DNA from 3 places in the Micromonospora sp. DT68 genome. Region 1 is predicted to be linked to each of the others. Evidence: riboswitches for the same ligand, from Rfam matches in the RefSeq annotation. Region 1 holds a riboswitch; each other region holds the start of a gene.
The links. Region 1 has a riboswitch for cyclic di-AMP ahead of ACPXB1_RS07050 (NlpC/P60 family protein). Riboswitches for the same ligand answer to the same signal wherever they lie in the genome.
Positions count from the first base shown of each region.

Region 2: it holds a riboswitch for cyclic di-AMP, as region 1 does, so the genes downstream of both, ACPXB1_RS20530 (coiled-coil domain-containing protein) here and ACPXB1_RS07050 (NlpC/P60 family protein) in region 1, are expected to answer to the same signal.
Region 3: it holds a riboswitch for cyclic di-AMP, as region 1 does, so the genes downstream of both, ACPXB1_RS00485 (coiled-coil domain-containing protein) here and ACPXB1_RS07050 (NlpC/P60 family protein) in region 1, are expected to answer to the same signal.

Region 1 is NZ_JBNCNZ010000003.1:179,921-187,310, reverse strand. Features, by position in the region: gene ACPXB1_RS07055 (N-acetylmuramoyl-L-alanine amidase) at 1-1,804, opposite strand, end outside; cyclic di-AMP (ydaO/yuaA leader) riboswitch at 2,039-2,176, shown strand; gene ACPXB1_RS07050 (NlpC/P60 family protein) at 2,253-3,230, shown strand; gene dcd (dCTP deaminase) at 3,306-3,884, opposite strand; gene ACPXB1_RS07040 (pyridoxamine 5'-phosphate oxidase family protein) at 3,962-4,519, shown strand; gene ACPXB1_RS07035 (zinc metalloprotease) at 4,587-5,570, opposite strand; tRNA gene ACPXB1_RS07030 (tRNA-Gly) at 5,773-5,846, shown strand; gene ACPXB1_RS07025 (VOC family protein) at 6,002-6,343, shown strand; gene ACPXB1_RS07020 (nuclear transport factor 2 family protein) at 6,995-7,390, shown strand, end outside.
Region 2 is NZ_JBNCNZ010000011.1:78,256-85,645, reverse strand. Features, by position in the region: gene ACPXB1_RS20540 (1-phosphofructokinase family hexose kinase) at 1-769, opposite strand, end outside; gene ACPXB1_RS20535 (SRPBCC family protein) at 957-1,424, shown strand; gene ACPXB1_RS20530 (coiled-coil domain-containing protein) at 1,589-2,653, opposite strand; cyclic di-AMP (ydaO/yuaA leader) riboswitch at 2,659-2,790, opposite strand; gene ACPXB1_RS20525 (cation diffusion facilitator family transporter) at 2,931-3,848, opposite strand; gene ACPXB1_RS20520 (HelD family protein) at 3,955-6,072, opposite strand; gene ACPXB1_RS20515 (alpha/beta fold hydrolase) at 6,180-7,139, opposite strand; gene ACPXB1_RS20510 (carbonic anhydrase) at 7,292-7,390, shown strand, end outside.
Region 3 is NZ_JBNCNZ010000001.1:97,528-104,917, forward strand. Features, by position in the region: gene ACPXB1_RS00480 (carbonic anhydrase) at 152-895, shown strand; gene ACPXB1_RS00485 (coiled-coil domain-containing protein) at 976-1,995, opposite strand; cyclic di-AMP (ydaO/yuaA leader) riboswitch at 2,000-2,130, opposite strand; gene ACPXB1_RS00490 (YibE/F family protein) at 2,297-3,634, opposite strand; gene ACPXB1_RS00495 (heavy metal translocating P-type ATPase) at 3,948-6,023, shown strand; gene ACPXB1_RS00500 (metal-sensitive transcriptional regulator) at 6,066-6,362, opposite strand; gene ACPXB1_RS00505 (heavy-metal-associated domain-containing protein) at 6,514-6,723, shown strand; gene ACPXB1_RS00510 (hypothetical protein) at 6,738-7,390, shown strand, end outside.

The DNA.
Region 1 (7,390 bases):
GCACCGCGCCGACGGAGTACCGCTGGCCGGCCGCGAGGGTGTACTGCAACGGCGAGATCGCCTGGTAGGGCACGCCGGCGGGGTAGGCGGCCTGCTCCGGGTACGCCCGCCCGTACACCGGAATGGTGGCGCGGCCGGGCTTGGGGGTGACCACCATCCCCACGGTCCAGGTGGCGGTGGGTGCGGAGGCCGGGTTGTGGAACCAGGCCCGTTGCCCGAGGTACCAGATGGCCGTCCAGTCGCCCTGCCGTCCGGCCAGCGCGTACGTCTGGCCGGCGGAGGCCCGGGCGCCGTGGTCGGACACCTCCATCGTGTTCGGGGTGCCGTCGGGGCGCAGCGCGATGTCGTTTACCAGCGGCGCGTCGGCCGACGGCGCGGAGCGCAGCACCACCGACGACGAGCCGCGCGACGGGCACGGAACGCCAGGAGTGACGCAGCCGATGAACTCCGGCCGGTTGGTGGCGTAGTCCGGGTCGATCCGGACCAGGCCGGTGGCCGGGGTGCCGGTGTCCAGGCGTGGCGCGTGCAGCAGGTCGAAGTAGTGATTCCAGTCCCAGTACGGCCCCGGGTCCCAGTGCATCCCGCGCACTGTCGCCGCTGTGGTGCCGGGCACGTTGTCGTGGCCGATGATGTGCTGACGGTCCAGCGGGATGCCCAGTCGCAGCGCGAGGTGCCGCACGAGCTTCGCCGACGTCCGGTACATCGCCTCGGTGTACCAGGTGCCCTGCGCGGCGAAGCCCTCGTGTTCGAGCCCGATCGCCTTGGCGTTGACGTACCAGTTGCCGGCGTGCCAGGCGACGTCCTTGGTCTTGACGTGCTGGGCGATGTGCCCGTCCACCGAGCGCAGCGTGTAGTGCCAGCTCACGTAGGTCGGGTCCTGGACGAGCTTCAGAGTGGTCGCCCAACTCCCCTCGGTGTCGTGGATGACGATGTACTCGATCTTCTGCCGCTTCGGCCGGTCGGAGAGGTCGTGGTTGCCGTAGTCCCCGTCCCCGAACGCCTGGTAGGGCGCCGGGATCCACTCACAGGAGATGGTGCGGGGGCACTCCAGCCCGTCCGGGCGGGCGAGCTTGCGCAGGCCCAGCCGGTCCAGCCAGGTGCGCTCCGGCCGTACCGTGCGGGCCGGCAGGGTGACCCGCTGGCCGTCGTCGGTCACCCGGGACTCGCCGGCGCCGATGGTGGTGAAGACCTCGTCGGCGAAGGCCGCCGCGGCGTCGGCGCTGTCCGCGCCGGCGTAGCGGGCCACCGCGCCGTACCAGGCCGCCGGGTCGGTGCCGGCTCCGACCGGCGCGCCAAGCTCCCGCTGGTACGACGCCAGCAGCGCCGCCCCGCCCCTGATGTTCGCGTTCGGGTCGGTACGCAGCGACTCCGGTGCCTCGCCGGTCAGCGCGGCGGCGGCGTCAACGGTTTGCAGGGCGGCGCTGGACGGCGCGGGGTCAGCGGTTGCGCGAGGTGCCAGCGCGGTACGCGAGTCGTCGCCGCGCGGGTCCTCGGCGCCGGTGTCGTGGTGGCCGCCGCGGGGCAGGGCTGTCACGTGTCGGGCGTCGGTCAGGTGCATCGGGCCGTAGCCGCCGCTGGTGCTGGGTGTGCCGGCGTTGCTGTCCCAGCGGGACTCCAGATAGGAGACGCCGAGCAGCACGTCGGCCGGTACGCCGTACTCGCTCGCTGCGGCGGCGTACCGCTGCTGGCGGTCGGCGGTGGGTGCGGCGGCGACCGGACCGGAGGGCAGTGGCACCGCGGTCGCGGCGACCACGGCGGTGACCAGCAGTGCGCGTCGGCGGGACGGCAGGGTTGGACGGTGCATCGAACCCCCTAGATTGCGTGGGTGACTGTGAGGTCACCCTCCCGCCGGCCGGGAGCCTGCGTCAATACCTTTCCATGTATGGACTCCTGTGGAAAAAAACCTTCGCACGCGGTCCGTGACCCCGCAGAATCGCCACGGAGTGTCACTGGCGCACGGGTTGCGGATCGGTAACGGTCATCTCTACTCTGGTCAATCGTCGGCCCGGTAGCAGGTCTGCCCATCCCGGGCGGTAACGGACCGGCACCGCCGAGTCGCTTGAAGAACGAGCCGGGGACCCAGGTTCCCCCGGGGTGAATCCGCAGATCCTGCGGTAGGGCGCCGACTTCCCGCCCGAACCCGTCAGCTAACCCGGTAGGCGGTCAGGAAGAAGGAGTACGGAACCCCGGTGGCACTCCATGCCCCGCGGCCGTCGTCCGAGCGGTCGGCCTCAGCCGACCCCCTGCCGATCGTGCCGCGTCAACGCTGGCCCCGCTTCACCACAGCTCTTGCCGCCCTTGTCGGCGTCGCCGTCGTCCTGACCAGCAGCGCCACTGCGGCGCACGCGGACCCGTCCGTCGCCGAGATCGAACGCCAGATCGACGCCGACTGGAACAAGCTCGAACCGATCATCGAACGGCACAACGCCACCCGCACCGAGCTGGCCGCAAAGCGCAAGCAGGCGAACGCGCTGGCCGCCCGGATGGCCCCGTTGCAGCGCCAGGTCGACGCGGCCATGGACAAGGTCAGCGCCCTGGCCGTCCGCGCGTACATGGGTGAGAACGTCTCCACTGTCAACGCGATGCTCGGCAGCCGCTCGCCCAGCGAGATGGTCGGCCAGCTGGAAATGCTCGACCGGTTCGCCCACAACCAGCAGCAGGACGTCAAGCAGGTGGCCGACCTGCGCGACGAGTTGGCCCGGCAGAAGGCGCCGCTGGACGAGCTGGTCGCCGAACTGACCCTGACCGAGGCTCAGCTCGCGGCGAAGAAGAAGCAGATCAACGCCGAGATCGACAAGCTCCAGAAGCTGCGCCTCAAGGTGTACGGCAATGGCGGCGGCGGTCCGCTGCGTCCGGCGCCCTGCCCGGCCAGCTACCCCGGCGGCGGGGCGGGTACGGCTGTCAAGTTCGCCTGCGCCCAGATCGGCAAGCCCTACGTGTGGGGCGCCGAGGGCCCGAACTCGTACGACTGCTCCGGGCTGATGCTTGCCGCGTGGGCCAAGGCCGGCGTGTCACTGCCGCACAACGCCGCGCAGCAGAGCCGGGTGACAAAGGACGTCAGCCGCGCCGACCTGCGCCCCGGTGACCTGGTCTTCTACTACAGCGACATCCACCACGTGGGCATGTACGTCGGCGACGGCTGGGTGGTGCACGCCTCCCAGGCCGGTCAACCCGTCAAGATGAAGAAGGTCGACGACGGCCCGATCCACAGCTACGGCCGCCCCGGCTGAGATGTAAGGAGGGGCCCCTTCCTAACGCCTCAGGTAGAGGAGGGGCCCCTTGTTAACACCGAGCTGTCGAGCGGCTCAACGGGTCGGCCAGGCCCGCCAGTTCTGCCAGGAGCGGCTCGGCGTCGGCCCCCGCTGGCCCTGGTAGCGCGAGCCGTAGACCACCGAGCCGTACGGGTGCTCGGCCGGCGAGGAGAGCCGGAAGATGCAGAGCTGCCCGATCTTCATGCCCGGCCAGAGGGTGATCGGCAGGTTCGCCACGTTCGACAACTCCAGCGTCACGTGACCGGAGAAGCCCGGATCGATGAAGCCGGCGGTGGAGTGGGTGAGCAGGCCGAGACGGCCCAGGCTGGACTTGCCCTCCAGGCGGCCGGCGAGCTGCTCGCCGAGGGAGATCACCTCAAGCGTCGAGGCGAGCACGAACTCGCCCGGGTGCAGCACGAACGGTTCGCCGTCGGGCACCTCGACCACCGAGGTCAGGTCGTCCTGCTGCATGGCCGGATCGATGTGTGTGTAGAGATGGTTGTTGAAGACCCGGAACAGCCTGTCGAGTCTCACGTCGATGCTGGACGGTTGAACCAGAGTGGGCTCGAATGGCTCCAGGCCCAGCGTGCCGGCCTTGATCTCGGTGACCAGGTCCCGGTCGGAGAGCAGCATCGGACCACCATAGCGAGGCAGCCGGTGACCAGCGTGTCGAGGTCGCCCCTCGTACATTTGTTCGATAGAATGCCCGCATGGCTTCCTGGTCCGATTTTGCCGCCGACGAGCCCCGCCTCGCCGACGGGATCCGCGTTCTCCTGCAGCAGTACGGGCCGGGCTTCGGCTATCTGGCCACTGTCCGCGCCGACGGCGGTCCCCGCGTCCATCCGGTGTCCCCGGTCATCACCGACGAGGGCCTGTTCTGCTTCATCATCGACTCGCCGAAGCGCCGCGACCTCGAACGCGACGGCCGTTACGCCCTGCACTCGTTCCCGCCGGAGGAGAGCGACGACGAGGCGTACGTGGCGGGGCACGCCTCGCCGGTGACCGACCCGGCCCAGGTGGCCCGGCTGGCGCAGACCGCCCGAGCCGAGCCGCAGGTCGACTGGCGGCTCTTCGAGTTCACCATCGACGTGGCGATGCTGACCCGCCGCGAGCACCAGATCACCGGCATTCCCGGTCTCCCGCCGAGCCGTCCGGCCGTTCGGGTCTGGCTCGACCCGCGAGCCCCGGCGGCCGCGCCGCTCGGCGTACCCCAGGCTCGCCCGACCCGGCTCAGCCGCGACGTCAAGTGCACGACGGCCGCCGCCTGACCACGGCCCTAAAACGCTGGTGCCGGCTCCGTCGTGACGGAGCCGGCACCAGGTGTACGCGGGAGAGCTACGCCGCGCGGTACGCGTTCCAGGCGGTCAGCATGCGGCTGGCCTGCCCAGGGGTGAACTGGTACATGCACGAGTCGTAGGTGTAGTCCATGAAGTTGGTGATCGGGTCCAGGCCGGCCGCCGAGCAGGTGTTCCGCCCGGTCGGGCACTGGTAGGCCGGCGACGCCTCGGCCGGGGTGTCGCTGACGCTGTCACCCGAGCCACCGCAGCCGCCCTGGAAGGTGTGGTACAGGTTCAGCCAGTGCCCCACCTCGTGGGTGCCGGTGTCGCCCTGGTTGTAGTTGGTCGAGGTGCCGCCCGGCAGCGACTCGTTCAGCACGACCACGCCGTCCATGCTGCTCAGGTTGCGCTGCGGGAAGGTCGCCCAGCCCAGCAGGTTGTTGCTCAACTCGCCGAGGTAGACGTTGAGAGTGTTCTTGCCGCCGGTCCGCAGCGAGGACTTCATCGACCGCTCCGCCGACGAGCCCTGCACGATCGGATACCACGACGGGTTCGTCACCCGGTTGATCCTGTCGAGCCGGAAGGCGAACGCGGTGACCGCGCCGCCGGTCGCACCGGCGTACGCCTGGTTGAGGACGTTGATCTGCGAGGTGATCATCGAGTCCGGGATGTTGCCGCCCGCGCGTGTGGTGTTCTCCTGGATCACGTGCACCACCACCGGGATGGTGACAGTGGCCAGCGCCGTCGCGCCAGCACCCGTCCGATAGTTGGCGCGCTCCCGCAGCGCCGCCGCCATGTCGGCTTCCCGCTCGCGGACCTGGTTGATGGTCAACTCGTTAGGGTCGTGCTTGGCCGCGCCGCCGGGCTTCATCCGGGCGTTGGCGTGGCTGTCGGCCGGCTCCACGCAGGCGCCGTCGGGCGCTGCCGAGAAAGCCGAAGCGGCCGGAACGACACCCACCGCAGCGGTGCTGAGCAGCAGCGCGAGGGTTGTCGATGCGACACCGGCGGCACGCCGGGTCAGCAGGTTGGGACGGAGTCCCATGAGCCCACCTCTTTCTGGCGGCGCGGCAGGGGGTGTGTCACGCCAAGGCTGAGAACGTGGGGCAGACGTTACAACCCATCGATGCATTTGAGAACGACCATATGTTGCCGTCTGGAAACTTCTTGACGGCCGTGCCCGGCCGTCGGCGGCTCGGGGTGCCTGGGTGCACCGGCTCGGCGACTCGGGTACAGTGGTGCCGCCTGCGGGTGTAGTTCAATGGCAGAACATCAGCTTCCCAAGCTGACAGTGCGGGTTCGATTCCCGTCACCCGCTCCAACGTACGAAGCCCTGGTCAGGATCTGAGTCCCGACCAGGGCTTTCGCGTTGCCGGGAGAGCCGAAACCGGCGTGGGCACATCAGTGCGCCTCAGGACTTGCGAATCTGCCGAAGTGACTGCCTTGTCCTTGCTCCGTGGCACGTACCATGTGTCGATGCCACTCGACCTCTACGCAGGCATCTCGGTGGACGATTATCCCGCCGCCCTGGCTTGGTACGAGAAGCTTCTCGGCGTTCCGCCGTCCTACGTGGCCAGTGACACGGAAGCCGTGTGGGAGTTGGCCGAACATCGGTCGATCTTCATCGAGCACCGACCAGCGCATGCAGGCCACACGCTGCTCACCATCTTCGTGGACGACCTCGACGCGTTCGTCGCCGCGGCCGCGGACCGCGGGGTCGAGCCGACAAAGCGCGAGACGTACCCCAACGGCGTACGCAAAGCGGACTTCTACGACCCGGACGGCAACGAGCTGAGCTTCGGCGGTGCACCGCTCTGACGCATCCTCCGGCGACCTCGAAGAGGTGGCGAAGAGGTTGCCGCTGGTTCACGACGCCCAAGCGCTCGGCCGGTTGATCGAGCACGACCACGACTCGCCGGAGACCGCGTACCACGAAGCGTTCGCGGCCCCGGAGGCGCAGGGCGATGCACAACGGTCCTACGCAGGGCAGTACCTCCGTAGGTTGCGGCGGCTTGACGGGACATCACCTCCGGCCGCAACCGTCGGTAGACCCACGGTCGTGCGCGTCCGGGCCGATGTATGCCGGCGGTGAGGACCAGGGCCTGAGGGATCGGGTGACCGACGGGCGGCATCACCGCCGAGACGGCCGGCGGGCAGCCCGCGGCTTCGGTGGCCCGAGGATCGCCGTGACTCCACACACAGACGTGCCAGTTGACAACCTCAGATGAAAGTGGTTGATTACTTACATCAGCCCGCCGGGTTGAAGATGCGAGGAGGCGAAGGGCTCCGCCCGCGACCTTTCTGCCCCGGATTGCACGATCCTGCGGGGTAGGCCGAGCAGGTTGACCCCTAGGTCGAGGTTCGCGGAACCTCCTCGCTCAGTGAAAGATGCGGTCAACCACTTCCAAGTGATCGACTGCCGACCAACCGACCCGTCACCGACGGGCACCCAGACAGAGAAGGACGTTCATGAGTAACGCCGTATCCACCCCGCAGAACACCGACGTCGACGCCGTGCGGGCCGCCGCGCAGCAGGCGTTCAAGAACCACATGGAGTACCTCTCCTCCGGGCGGATCCCGGAGTGGGTGGCCCTGTTCACCGAGGACGGTGTACTGGAGTTCCCGTACGCCCCCGAGGGCTACCCCAACCGCACCGCAGGCAAGGCGAACCTTAACGAGTACATGAAGAACTTCCCGGAGCACTTCAAGGTCGAGTTCACCGACCTGCACTTCCACGAGACCACCGACCCGTCGCTGGTCATCGCCGAGTTCAAGAGCCGGGGCACCGCACTGGCCACCGGCCGCCCCTACAACCAGACCTACATCTCGATCGTGGAGACGAGGGACGGCAAGATCAGCCGGTAC
Region 2 (7,390 bases), on a different contig from region 1:
CGCGGGCGATCACGGCGGCCACCCCGGCGGTCATCGAGTCGCCCGCGCCACGCGGGTCGGCGGCCTCCAGCCGGGGCATCTGCACCTCGAAGAGTTCCCCGTCGATGAGCGTCAAGGCCGGCTGGTCGGCCCGGCTCACCACCACCGTCTCGGCGCCGGCCGCGTGCAGTTCGTACATCGCCCGGGTCAGCTCCGCTGTCTCGTCGTTGCGGGCGCGCCCGTCGCGGATCAGCTCCTCGTGGCTCACCTTGAGGAAGAACACCCCGCTCTCCAGCGCCGCACCGAGGTGCTCCCCGGAGAGGTCGACCACCACCCGGCTGCCGTTGGCGCCGAGGTCGGCGGCGAAGCGCCGGTACACGTCGGCCGGGACGAGCCACGGCTCGTTGGGCCCGCTCAGGATGCTCACCTCGGCGCGGAGGCCCTCGCCGAGCGCCAGGTTGTAGAGCTCGTCGAGCTCGTGCCGGCTCAGCGGGTGCCCCGGCACGTCAACGATCTCCTGCCGGGAGCCGTCCCGACGGTCGTGCACGTAGGCGCCGCTGCCGGAGTCCCGGACCACCACCTTGAGGTCGACGCCCTCGCTTACCAGCAGCGGCTCCAGCACCTGGCCGATCTCGCCGCCGAGCGCGGCGCACAGCACCACGTCGACACCGAGCGACAGCACCATGCGGGCCTGCCAGACGCCCTGCCCGCCGGGGTGCAGGTGCAGCTCGGGGTGGTCGTTCGGCTGATCCACAGTTACCGTCAGTTGCGGTGTGGGCGCGAAGACCATCACGTGCCCGCTCACCGGTCATCCCCGTTCATGCGTCCGCCCTTCATCACGACCGGTGATACCTCAACAGCTGACGGTAGTGATAACGCGTCGCCAATGCCCGGGCAACGGCCGGTGTCCGTCCGGACGTTGCCAGCCCCACCGGTGTACGGGACGATCGTGCGACCCATCGACGGCGGGAGACGGCGTGCTCAGCAGCGACACGTTCAGCTACACCGTGCAGGCCCGCTGTTCGCTCGCCGACGCGGCGGCCCTGCTTGGCGACCTGAGCCGCCAGGGCGAGCTGCACCCACTGATCATCCGGGTGCGGCGAGTCCCGCCCCGGCCCGGAGCCGTGGCCAGCTACACGATCAACGACCGTCTGGTCGCCGGCCCGCTCCGCTTCCGAACCACCTATCACGCGGACGTGCTGACCCTCGACGACGACGAGATCGTCACTGTCGCACGCCAGTGGCCGGCCACCACGGTGCGTAACCACACACGCCTACGCGCCGAGCCCGACGGCCTGGTCCGGATCGACGTCGAGATCACCCTGCGGGCACCGAAACCCCTCTTCCGGTACGCCTTCAGCCAGGCCCGAGTCGCCCACCTGGCCCTGGCGGCCCGGCTGGGAGCGGCCCTGGACCGCAGCGACAACCCCCCACCGTCGACCTGACCAGCCGCCGCTTGGCGCGCGGACCTTGTCATGATCGTGCTCGATCCAGGATGTCGTGGTGTCGGGCCGTTGGGAGGCCACTACATCCTGGTTCGAGTGCGGTCGCGCAGACGTACACCGGCCGGCGTCCCCGCGTGGGGGAGCGCCGGCCGGGTCGGGTCGGGCTAGTACACGGACAGGTGTACGTGGTTGGTGTGGTCGCTGGACGGGTCGCCGTTCGCCCCGCTGTACGACTTCCACCCGCTGCTGGGCAGCCAGATCTGCCTGTACCAGATCACGTACAGCACGGCGAGCCGGTCGGCGTTGCGGATGAAGTACGCGGCCAGGTTGTTGCCGTACGTCTTGTCGCCGCCGGTGGCGTCCCCGCCGAAGCCGTTCTTCTGCGCGGCGAAGTCGCAGGCGCGACCCTTGGGGTGCTCGCCGGAGCCGCCGGAGCGGTGGCAGGAGACGTACCTTGTGAAGCCCGCGGCCTTGGCCTGGTTGAGGGCGTGCAGGGTGCGTGGGGTGATGCAGCCGTTGGCCGGGGTCGGGTCGTTGACGCTGCAGGACTCGGACGGCCAGGAGCCGTCGGAGTTGCGCGGCGCGGGCTTGGCGTTGGCGGTGGAGGTGCCCCGGTTGGAGCCGGAGTCGGAGGCGGTGGTCTGCTGCCTGGTGTTGGCAACGGCCAGGGCGCGTTCGGCCTGCTCCTTGCGCTTGGCCATCACCTCGACCTGCTTGCGCTGCTCGCGGATCTCGCCGTCGAGGGCGACGCGGGTGCGGTTGGCCTCGTCCTTCGTGGCGATGAGGTCGCGCAGCACCCGGTCCTCGTTGGCGGCGACCACGTCCAGCGCGGCGGCGCGGTCCATGAAGCCCTCGGGGCTGTTGGTGTTGAGCAGCGCCGAGACGGTGCTGAGCCGGCCGGTGCGGTACGCGACGCCGGCGATCTCGCCGACCTTGCCGCTGCGTTCGTCCATCTCGGCTTCGGTGGTCTTGAGCTTGGCGGCGAGTTGCTGCTGCCGCTGGATCGAGGTGTCCAGGGCGCGCTTCGCGTCCAGGTAGCCCTTGCTGGCCGCGTCGAGTGCGGCGCGCAGGGCGGGGGTGCCACCCTCTTCGTCGTTGTCGGGTGCCGCGGCCCGTTGGGTGGCCGGGGGAGCGGCCGAGGCGGCGCCGGCGGGGATGGCGACGCCGAGGGTGAACATCATGACGATCAGCGCCGCCAATCGGGCGGCGGGGGGTCGTGCTGGTGCCACTGCGCATGTCCTTCCGTCAGCCGCCGACCGGGTTAGCTGACGGGTTCGGGACGGAAGATCCCTACCGCTGACGCGGATGCACCCCAGGAACATGGTTCCCCGGTTCGCCCTCTCGGGTGATTAGGCGGCGGCCGCCACCGGCGCCGGGAGGGCGCCGCCGGGTGGTGGCCGGGAGCCAGCCTACCGGTGCTCATGGGGCTGGTGCAGCGATTGTGACTGACGGTGCGCGAAGCGCTACCCAAAACACCGACAAAAGGTATAAAAGCTGACAACCCGCTCACCAAGTGACGGCACCGCAGGCCCCCGGGGCCGCACCGGGCTCGATCTGGAGCGTGGCGTGCTCGATCCGGAAGTCCTCCTGCAGGGCGGTGCGCGCCGCCGTGAGCACGGTGCCGACCTCCGCGTCGGGCGCCATCGTCAGGTGTGCGGAGGCCACCTCCATGCCCGAGGTGAGCGTCCAGACGTGCAGGTCGTGCACCTCGACCACGCCGGGTACGGCGGCGAGCCGGTCGTGCACGGCGGTGACCTGGAGGTGTTCCGGAGCGGCCTGCACGAGGATGCGGACCGCGGCGCGGCCGAGCCGCCAGGTGCGCGGCAGGATGAACACGCCGATGGCGACCGCTACCAGTGGGTCGGCCCACCACCAGTCGGTGACCGCGATGAGCAGTGCCGCGCCGATCACGCCGACCGAGCCGAGCAGGTCGCCGAGCACCTCCAGGTAGGCGCCCTGGAGGTTGATGCTGTCCCGGGCGCCGGTGCGGAGCAGGGCGAACGCGATCACGTTCGCGAGCAGGCCGAGCACGGCGACCACGAGCATCGGGCCGACCACCACCTCGTGCGGGTCGCCGAACCGGCCGATCGCCTCGATCACCACGTAGATCGCGACGCCGGAGAGCAGGACGGCGTTGGCGAGGGCGGCGAGCACCTCGAGGCGGTAGAGCCCGAAGGTGCGCTGCGGGTCGCGGGCGGCCCGTTGGGTTGCGGTGATCGCGGCGAGGGCCATCCCGATGCCGAGTACGTCGGTGAACATGTGCCCGGCGTCGGAGAGCAGGGCCAGCGAGCCGGTGTGCAGTGCGGCCACCGCCTCGACCACCATCAGGGTGGCGAGCAGCCCGAACGCTACCCAGAGCCGGCCCCGGTGCTGCTGTGCGGCGTTGCTGACCGACGCGTGGTGGTGGTCATGACCTGAGCCCACGAAACCCACCTTCCTGTGCCGGCCGGGACGGGGTCAAATGTATGTTCACATCGCTATGTATGCAACTGTAGGGCGCTGGTGGACCCTCGGCCCCGCCAACACGGATTCAGCCGATCGGGTCGATGGTGGTCAGTCGCTGGGTGGCCCGGGACAGCGCGACGTAGAGCGTGCGTACACCCGCACCCGGATCCGCCCGGATCTCAATCGGCGCGACGAGCACCACCCCGTCGTACTCCATGCCCTTGGCCTCCAGGCTTGTCACCACCTGCAACCGTGACCCGCCGAGCGCGCCGAGCCAGCCCGCGACCTCGTCGCGGCGGGGGACCGGCGTGATCACCCCGACCGTGCCGTCCACCTCGGCCAGCAGGCCGGTGGCCGCCTCAACCGTCGCGGCCTCCAACCCGGCCGCCGGTACGACGTGCTCGACCGGATCGACCCCGGTGGAGCGGACGGCCCTGGGCAGCGGCAGATCCGGATAGAGCCTGCGGATCTCGGCCGCCGCCACCGCGAAGATCTCCGCCGAGTTGCGGTAGTTGGTGGTGAGCGTGAAGTCCAGCCGCTTGCGCCGACCCAGCGCCTGGTCACGGGCCCGGGTCAGCTCCTCCGGGTCACCGGTCCACGCGGTCTGCGCCGGATCGCCCACGATGGTCCACGAGGCCAGCCGACCGCGCCGGCCGATCATCCGCCACTGCATCGGTGAAACGTCCTGCGCCTCGTCCACCACGACGTGCGCGTAGTCCCGGTAGTCCGCCGGACGCTCCCGCGCCGCCGCACGGGCCGCCCGCTGGCGGTCGCCAAGCGTGCTCAGCTCCCGGACCCCGCCGGCGAGCTGGAACGGGTCACGCCGGGCGCGGGCCGGCTGCACGGGCTTGCCCAGCAGCGCGTCCAACTCGTCGAGCAGCGCCACGTCCGCGATGGTCAGGCCGTCGGTCTCCAGAGTCCGGTACGCCGCACCGAGCAGCCGGATCTCCGAGCCGGAGAGGATTCCTCCGGCGTACCTGCGCAGACGGTCGGGACGGGCCAGCCAACCGAGCACGTGCCGGGGATGCAGCCGGGGCCACCACGCCTTGAGGAACTCCCGGAACTCCGCCCGCTCGGCGACCTCGTCCTCGAAGGCCCGCTGCTCCGGCAGCCGGCCGATGCCCAGGCGACGGGCCTGCGCCCAGAGCGCGGCGAAAACCCCGTCGAAGCCGGCCCGACGGACCTCGTTGCGGCGGGCGCCCCGGTTCAGCGCGCGGTCCCGGATCGCGTCGAGTTCGGCGCGGTCCAGCCGCAGCAGCGTGCCCCGGTAGAGCAGTCGCAACTCACCAGGCCCGCCCGGCACCGCGTCCCGGACGGCGCGCTCCAGCACCCGGCGCATCCGCAGCGAACCCTTCACCGCCGCCACGTCCGGCGGATCGGTGCGGGTGGCTGTCATCCCCGGAAAGAGGGTGCCGAGCGAGTGCAGGGTCGCCGTGTCCTCGCCGAGCGACGGCAGCACCGAGGCGATGTACTCGACGAAGACCGTGGACGGGCCGACCACCAGGATGCCACCGCCGGCATACCGGCTGCGGTCGGAATACAGCAGGTAGGCGGCCCGATGCAGGGCGACAGCGGTCTTGCCGGTGCCCGGGCCGCCGGCGACGATCGTCACCCCGGAACCGGGCGACCTGATCGCCTCGTCCTGCTCCCGCTGGATCGTCGCCACGATGTCCCGCATGCCCCGCCCGGTGGCCTGGGACAGGGTGGCCAGCAGCGCGCCGTCGCCGACGACTGTCATCCCCTCCGGCGTGGCGGTGGGGTCCAGCAGGTCGTCCTCGATGCGGGTGACCCGTTCCCGCCGGGACTGGATGGTCCGTCGACGCACCACGCCCAGCGGCTGCGCCGGGGTGGCCTGGTAGAACGCGGCGGCGGCCGGCGCCCGCCAGTCGACGACGAGCGTTGTGGCGTCCTCGTCGCGGATGCCGAGCCGCCCGACGTGCAGCACCTGACGGTCCCGCAGGTCCAGCCGGCCGAAGACCAGCCCCTCGTGCTCGGCGTCGAGGGTGTGCCGCCGCTGCGCGGCGTGGAAGACCATCGCGTCACGTTCGACGAGCGCGCCGAACGTGCCCACCCGCGCCATCCGGTAGCCGTCGCGCTCGGCGCGGACCGCGGACTGGCGCAGCTCGGCCAGTCGGGCGTACACCCGGTCGAGGTGCCGCTGCTCGACGGCGATCTCCTGCTCCAGGGCGGTCTGGTCGGTCAACGCACGCTCCTTCGATGTCGCCGGCAAGCGGCGCGAACCGCGCGGGCCAACCGCAGAAGGGTACGGCCCCCGTCCGGATCCGCCGCGCCCGAGGTGCGCGAACGTGCTCAGGCACCCGTCCTGACGGCGCTCGCGTCGCCGGGGCGCGGCGGCACGGCGTCGGCCGGCGGTGCGGCGAGCACCCGACGCAGGACGCCGGTCAGCGCGGCGTTCACCTCGTCGGGACGTTCCATCATCAGCATGTGCCCGGCACCCGGGCAGACGGTCAGTTCGGTGGCCGGCAGCGCCGCGGCGATCGACTCGGCGCACGGCGGCGGTGTCAGCCGGTCCCGATCGCCGACCAGTGCGGCGGCCGGCAGGTGGGCGAGCGCGCTGAGGGTGTCCAATCGGTGCTGGGCGCCGATCGAGGCGCGGAACCCGCCGATCGAGCGCAGTGAGGCGCGGGCCACCGCCGAGGTCACCAGCCGGATGTCGGCCGGATCGCAGCGGTCGCCGAAGAGCATCCAGCGGATGCTCGGTTGCAGCGCGCGCAGCAGCGGGCGGGGCGGCCGCCACGAGCCGCACCGGGCCAGCACACCGGCCCCGGTGGTCTCGGCGAGCCGGATCAGCCGGGTGATCCGCGGCGAGAGCCCGTAGGCGGTGTGCGTGTGCCCCTCGGCGGTGGTCGAGACGAAGACCAGGCCTGCCGTGCGGGCGGTGAAGTGCGCGGGGTGGCGGTGCGCGTACTCCATGATCGTCATGCCGCCCAGCGAGTGCCCGACAAGTACCACCCGGCCGGCCGGCGCGACCGCGTCGATGACCGCCGCAAGATCGTCGCCGAGCTGGGCCAGGGTGGCCGTGGGCAACGCCATGCAACTGGACCGGCCGTGGCCCCGCGCGTCGAAGGTGACCACCCGCACCGCGCCCTCCGACAGCCCGGTGAGCGCGTCGAGCTGCCGGTGCCAGGCGCGCCCGTCAAGCGTCCAGCCATGCAGCAGGACGGCTGTTACCGGGGCGTCCGCCGGCCCCGTGGTCTCGACGTGCAGCCGCACGCCGTCGGGCAGACCGACCTCGAACCGCTCCGGCATCGCCACCTCCCAGGGTCGCCCAGGCACCACCACCGGCACCGGGGATACCCGGCGGTAACACCGGCTACCCGCCAGCACACCACGCCAATCGCGTCGAGGGAACATTCCCGAGCGCCCACCTGTCCGCCACCGACCGGGCCAAGCTGGACGGCATGGGGTCGACGCAGGCGACGCCCGGCCCGCCAGCCGGCGGACCGGCAGCTCACGAGCGACAGGCCGGGGGTACGCCACGGGTCGCGCTCGCGGAACTG
Region 3 (7,390 bases), on a different contig from region 1:
GGTCGAACCGGGCCAACGTATGAAATCTATATCACGCATATCTTGACGCATCTTCTGGTGCGTGTGAACGTGGAGCCCGAGCCAGCGCCCGCCGCCGGGCCGGTCGACGTGCGGGTTGAGCAGGCCAAATGCGTGGAGACGAGGTGCGGGGATGAGCCGTTCCGTAATGCCCGGCGGGCAGCCGGGGCCGCAGCGGGCCACCGATCAGGCACCGGCGCTCACCGAGCCGTCGCGGGCGTACGCCGAACTGGCCGACGGCAACCGGCGCTTCGTCAGCGGCGCTCCACGCCACCCCAACCAGGGCGCCGAACACCGCGCCGCGGTGGCCGACGGGCAGCACCCGTTCGCGGTGATCGTCGGCTGTTCCGACTCCCGGTTGGCCGCCGAGATCATCTTCGATCGGGGCCTGGGTGACCTCTTCGTGGTCCGTACGGCCGGGCACATCGTGGGTCCGGAGGTGCTGGGCAGCGTGGAGTACGCGGTGACAGTGCTCGGCACCCCGCTGGTGGTGGTGCTCGGTCACGACTCCTGCGGTGCCGTGCAGGCGGCCCGTGAGGCCGCCGCCACCGGCACGGCACCCGTGGGGCACCTGCGCGCGGTGGTCGACGCGGTGCTGCCCAGCCTGCGGCGCGCCACGGCCGAGGGTGTGGACGACATCGACGGCATCGTCGACATCCACATCGCGCAGACTGTCGAGACGCTGCTCGGGCAGTCGCCGGTACTGGCCGAGGCTGTGGAGCAGGGCCGGTGCGCGGTGGTGGGGATGTCGTACCGTCTCGCCATCGGTGGGGTGCGTCCGGTGACCGCCGTGCCGGTCGGCGCCGCGACCCTCGACGTGCCGAGCATCGACGTGCCGAGCGTCCCGGACGGCCCGGCCGCGACCGCCGCCGCCTGACAACTGGACCGCCGACCCGCCACGTGCGACGAGGGCCGCCCCGCGTGGTGCGGGGCGGCCCTCGTCTGCGGTACGTGCCGTCAGAGCAGTGACATGTGGACGTGGTCGGTGTGGTTCGACGGTCCGCTGTACGAGCTCCACCCGGTCGCCGGGAACCAGATCTGCCGGTTCCAGATCACGTAGTAGATGCCGAGCCGGTCGGCGTTGCGGATGAGGAACGCTGCGACGTTGTTGCCGTACTTGCGGGTGTCCTCGTTGTGCCACGGGGAGAAGCCGCTCTTCTGCAGCGACCAGTCGCAGGCGCGGCCCTTCGGGTGCTCCCACGGCCCGCCGGGGCGGTAGCAGCCGACGAACCGGGTGAAGCCGGCCCGCCTGACCTCCTTGTAGGCGTGCAGGGTGCGAGGTGTGACGCAGCCGGAGGTGGTCGGGTCGTCCTCGCTGCACGACTGCGGCTTCCAGTCGCCGTCGGCGGTGCGACCCGGGCCGATCTTCGCGACCGGCGAGGTGGCGTCCACGAGACCGCCTGTGAAGCCCTTGCCGCCGACGAGGGAGAGCGCCTTGTCCGCCTCGCTCTTGCGCTTGGCCATCAGGGCGGTCTGCTTCTGCTGCTCGCGGACCTCCGTGTCGAGGGCCAGCTTGGCCTGCTCGGCGCGGATCTTCACCGCGTTGACCTCGGCGAGCTTCTTCTCGTTGATCATGTTGAGCTCGTCGAGGGCCGCGGCCCGCTTGACGAAGGTGTCGGGAGCGTTGCTGTCAAGCAGCATCGCCATCGCGCCGACGCGGCCGGTGCGGTACGACTGGGCGGCGATCTGCGCGACCTGTGGTGCCAACGCGTCCAGGTCGGCCTTGGCACGCTCGACCTCGATCGCCAACTCCAGCTGCCGCTTCTTGGACTTGTCCAGCTTGGACTTGGCGGCGGAGTAGTCGCGGTTGGCCTGCTCGATGACGTCGTTGAGCAGCTTCGGCTCGCCGTCCTCCTCGTGCCCGGACGGTGTGGGGGTCGTCGGGGCGGCGTGGGCCGGTACGGGCCCGGCGAGCACGGTCAGTGCGGCGATCACGGCCACCACAGGTGTCAACCAGCGGCGTAGGGGTGCCGTCACAATGTTCCCTTCCGTCGACCGCCGACCGGGTTAGCTGACGGGTTCGGGGCGGAAGTGGCCCCTACCGCTTGCGCGGATTCACCCCAGGTACCTGGGTCCCCGGCTCGCCGGTTGGCGATTGGGCGGTGGCACCGCAGGCGCCGCTTCGCGCCTTCATCGGTAACCGGCAGCGAGGTTACCCGAGAGTCGGCCGGGTGAGCTACGCCTGGATGCCCACCAAAAGCGTCATATCGCCATGGCGTTGAGTGACCAGTGCTGCGGTCGTCAGGGCGGGGGCCCGATCTGGTCACGCTGAGGAGTGTCACCATGCCGTCTTCGTGCTCCTGTCCGGCTCTGGCCACTGGTCGGTGGCGGTGGATGGGGGTGGGGTGTGCTCGGGGTCGGGCCGGCCCGCGCGTGGACGGCTGAGGGCAGCCAGTACGTCGGCTCGCTCCGGTCGCGGCCGGGGCGCGTCGCCGGCCGGTGTCGAGCCGGCGGCGGTCACCAGAGCGGCCAGCCCTGTGGTCAGCGGTACGGCGGCGATCAGGCCGAGTGTGGCGACCGCACTGCGGACGATCTCCTGTGCCAGGAACTCGCTTGTCAGGATCTGCGTGATGGGTCGTGTGTCGGCGGTGAGCAGGAGCAGCAGCGGCAGCGAGGCGCCCGCGTACGCCAGGACGATTGTGTTGACCGTGGAGGCGATGTGGGCGCGGCCGACCCGCGTGGCCGCCCGGTAGAGCTGCAATCGACTCAGCCCCGGGTTGGCGTTCGCCAACTCGGTGACGGTGGCCGCCTGGGTGACAGTCACGTCGTCGAGCACGCCGAGTGAGCCGATGATGATTCCGGCGAGCAGCAGGCCGTGCAGGTCCACGTCGGCCTGGAACATCGACAGTGTGGTGGCGTCCTCGCTGCCGAAGCCGGTCAGGTGGGTGGCGGCCGTGGCGACGGTGGCGAGCACTCCGGTGAGGATCAGGCTGCCCAGGGTGCCGAGGACCGCTACCGAGGTCTGTGCGGTGACCCCGTGGGTCAGATAGAGCACCACGAACATGATGAGCGCGGCGCCGACCACAGCCACCAGCAGCGGTGACCTGCCGGCGGCGATGCCCGGCAGCACGAAGGTGAGCAGGATGGCGAAGCTTGCCGCCAGCCCCGCCAGCGCGGCCAGGCCCCGCCACCGGCCGAACGCGACGATCGCCGCGGCGAAGACCACAGCCAGCCACAGCAGCGGCGTTCCGCGCTGGTGCTCGGCGATGTTCCAACTGCTGACGGCGGGATCGGTCGGGTCGGTCAGCTCGACCATTATGACGTCGTCGCCGACCTCGACCCGGGGTGCGCCCGGCCCGGCGGGGATCGGGGTCTGCACCTGCTGGCCGGCGCTCGGCCCGTCCTCGACGCGTACGTCCACCGTGCCGCACGGTCCGGCCGACGGGCCGCCCTCGGGTGTCGGCGCCGGCGGGCAGGGCTCGGTCACCACCCGGGTCACGGTGCCGTGGTACCGCGGCACGTCCGCCCCGCCATCGGTCTGCGGCGACCCGTCCCGTGGCCATAGCACCACCGCCGCGAGAACGGTGGCCACGAAGAGCGGCACCACCGTCGCGACGAGGATCCGTCGCACCCGCGGCGGCGCGGGTGGCGCGGAATGGCTGTGGTCGGAACCCAATGCGAGACTCCCAACGATCCGGTGCGAAGTACGTGTCAGCGGAGCGGTCGGTTCACCGTCGACGGGGGAAACGCCGCGGGAAGCGCGCCGGATCGCCGTCCGGCGATCGTCCGATCACGGACGGTCAACGTCCGGCCCGATCGACGGAAAGCGACGCCACGACGTGGTGGCGTCGCAGCCTGACTGCGCGGCGGCGTATGGAGGCTCATCCTGGGAGATGCTATCCAGCTTGTATCGGGGCGGCAGTTCGTGACGGGGTGTCGGATAAGCGAACCGCGTACGTGGCGGGCCCTCGACCGGGCATGTTTGAGGCATGCCGGCTCTGTCACCGCCCGACCCCGACCACAAGCGGCACGGCACCTCCGCCGCACCCTCCCCGCAGAGCAAGCACGCCGGGCATGACAAGCACGCCGGGCACGACCCGGCGATGTTCCGTCGCCGCTTCTGGGTCTGCCTGGTGCTCACCATCCCGGTGGTACTGACCAGTCATCTCGTATCGGATCAGTTGGGTCTGAATTGGGATTTCCCCGGCCGGTCCTGGCTGGGCCCGGTGCTCGGCTCGGTGGTGTTCTGGTGGGGCGGCTGGCCGTTCCTGGTGGGCGCGGTCCGGGAGGTGCGGGACCGGGCGCCGGGCATGATGCTGCTGATCGCGATGGCGATCACAGTGGCCTACACCGCGTCGCTTGCCACCAGCGTGGGCGCCTTCGACCTGGACTTCTGGTGGGAGTTGGCAGCGCTGGTCACCATCATGCTGCTCGGGCACTGGCAGGAGATGAAGGCCATCGGGCAGGCCCGGGGCGCGCTCGCGGCGCTGGCCGCGCTGCTACCGGACGAGGCCGAGCGGGTGACTGCGGGCGGGCAGGTCGAGGCGGTACCGGTGACCGACCTGCGGATCGACGACGTGGTGCTGGTCCGCCCGGGGGGCCGGGTGCCGGCGGACGGTCGGATCGTCGACGGTAGCGCGGAACTCGACGAATCAATGATCACCGGTGAGTCGCGGCCGGTCGCGCGGTCGGCGGGCGACCGGGTGGTGGCCGGCACCGTGGCCACCGACTCGGCGATCCGGGTACGCGTCGAGGCGCTCGGTGAACAGACCGCGCTCGCCGGCATCCAGCGGATGGTCGCGCAGGCACAGGCCTCCGGTGGCCGGGCGCAACTGCTTGCCGACCGGTTCGCCGCCGCGCTGTTCTACGTTGCCACCGGCACGGCCGTCCTGACAGTGCTGGTCTGGACCCTGCTCGGCCGGCCCGACGAGGCGGTGATCCGCGCGGTCACGGTTCTGGTGATCGCCTGCCCGCACGCGCTCGGGTTGGCCATCCCCCTGGTCGTCGCGCTGTCGACAGCGCTGGCCGCGCGGTCCGGGATCCTCGTCAAGGACCGGTTGGCCCTGGAGCGCATGCGCACGGTGGGCGCGGTGCTCTTCGACAAGACCGGCACCCTGACCCGGGGCGCGCACGTGGTCACCGACGTGGTGGTGGCACCGGGCACCGAGCGGGACGAGGTGCTGCGCATCGCGGCGGGCGTCGAGTCCGACAGCGAACATCCGTTGGCCCGCGCGATCGTGTCGGCTGCTGGGCGCGCCGGACCGGCCCCGGCCGCCGGCTTCCGGTCGCTGCCGGGCCGTGGGGTGCAGGCAACCATCGACGGTACGGAGTACGCGGTGGGCGGGCCGGCGCTGCTGCGGGAGCGGGGCCTGTCGCTTCCGGCGGAGTTGCAGGAGGCGACCGGACGGTGGTCGGCGCGAGGTGCGGCGGTGCTGCATCTGGTGCGGCTGCCGGAGACCGTGCTCGGCGCGTTCGCGCTTACCGACGAGGTGCGTCCGGAGGCCCGCGGGGCCATCGACGAGCTGCGCGCCGAGGGCGTCCGGACGATCGCCATGATCACCGGTGACGCCCGCCCGGTGGCGGAGGCGGTCGCTGCGGAACTCGGCTTCCGGCCCGGAGTCGACGAGGTGTTCGCCGAGGTGCTGCCGGCGGAGAAGGACAGCCGGGTGGCCGAACTCCAGCGGCGGGGGTTGACAGTGGCGATGGTCGGCGACGGGGTGAACGACGCGCCGGCGTTGGCGCGTGCGGACGTGGGCGTCGCCATCGGTGCGGGCACCGACGTCGCGATCGAGTCCGCCGGGGTGGTGCTGGCGTCCTCGGACCCGCGTGGGGTGGGTGCCGTGGTCCGCCTGTCCCGGGCGTCGTACCGGAAGATGCGGCAGAACCTGGCCTGGGCGGCCGGCTACAACGTGGTGGCGTTGCCGCTGGCGGCGGGAGTGTTGGCAGGGGCCGGAGTGGCGTTGAGCCCGGCGGTGGCCGCGCTGCTGATGTCGGCGTCCACAATCGTGGTGGCGCTCAACGCGCAGTTGCTGCGCCGGGTCCGGCTGGGCCCGGCGGCGAAATGAGAACCGGCGGCGGGCTGAGGCGCGGCGGCGGGCTGAGGACCGTCAGCCGCGCTTCATGAGTCGTCCGACCGCCGCCATCATCTCGGTGGCCATCTCGTCGGCCCGGCCCTCGGCGGCGCCCTCGTGCATGCAGTGCCGGGCGTGCCCGTCGAGCAGGCCCAGCGCCACCTTGTCGAGTGCGGCCTGGATCGCGGAGATCTGCGTGAGCACGTCGATGCAGTACCGGTCCTCGTCGACCATCTTCTCGATGCCCCGGACCTGCCCCTCGACACGGCGGAGTCGGGTGAGCAGCTGGTCCTTACTGGCGGTGTACCCGCGGATCGGGGTCGGTGTGGTCATGGCGACCAGGATAGCGTACCCCTGGGGGGTATGGTACTGTCGCTCTCGCCGGATACCCCCACCGGGTACCGGTACACGGCAAACGCACGAGTCCGCCTTCGTATTACCCCCCGGGGGTATATGGTCGGAGGTGACGGAGGGAGTTCGTTCGATGGTCAGCACGACGTACCAGGTGAAGGGCATGACCTGCGGGCACTGCGTCAGCGCGGTAAGCGCCGAGGTGGGCGCCATCGCGGGCGTGCACGACGTCCAGGTCGACCTCGCCAGCGGCCAGGTCACCGTCAGCAGTGAGCAGCCGGTGGCTGTGGAGGACATCCGGGCCGCCGTCGACGAGGCCGGTTACGACCTCGTCGAGGCGTGATCGAAAGGCGTGCGATGAACGCGGTCACCAGACTGGGCGGCTTTGCTCTCGGTCTCGCGGCGGTCTTCGGAGCGGCGTACGGGATCGGCCGGGTCGCCGACCCGGCCGCCGAGAGCCGGCACGACGGCGGTGCCGCACACGCCTCGGACCCCACCGAGCAGGGTGGGCACGACGGGGCGGCCGGGCTGCCCGGCGGCCTGCTCGTCTCCGACCGTGGCTACACCCTCGAACCGGTCGCCGCGCCGGCCGGCGAACTCGCCTTCCGGGTGACCGGGCCGGACGGCCAGCCGGTCACCAGGTACGACGTGGCCCACGACAAGCGGATGCACCTGATCGTGGCACGGCGGGACCTGTCCGGCTTCCGCCATGTCCACCCCGACCTCGCACCGGACGGCACCTGGCGGGTCGACACCCCGCTCGCCGGTCCCGGGCAATGGCGTGCGTTCGCCGACTTCACACCGACCGGCGGTGAACCGCTGACCCTCGGAGTGGACGTGACAGTCCCCGGCGCGCTGACCGAGCGCCCCCTGCCTGCCCCGGCCACCAGCACGACAGTCGACGGTTACACGGTCACGCTGGCCGGCGAGCCGCAGCCTGGCCGCACCTCACCGCTCACCCTCACCATCAGCCGGGACGGCCAGCCGATCACCGACCTGGAGCCCTACCT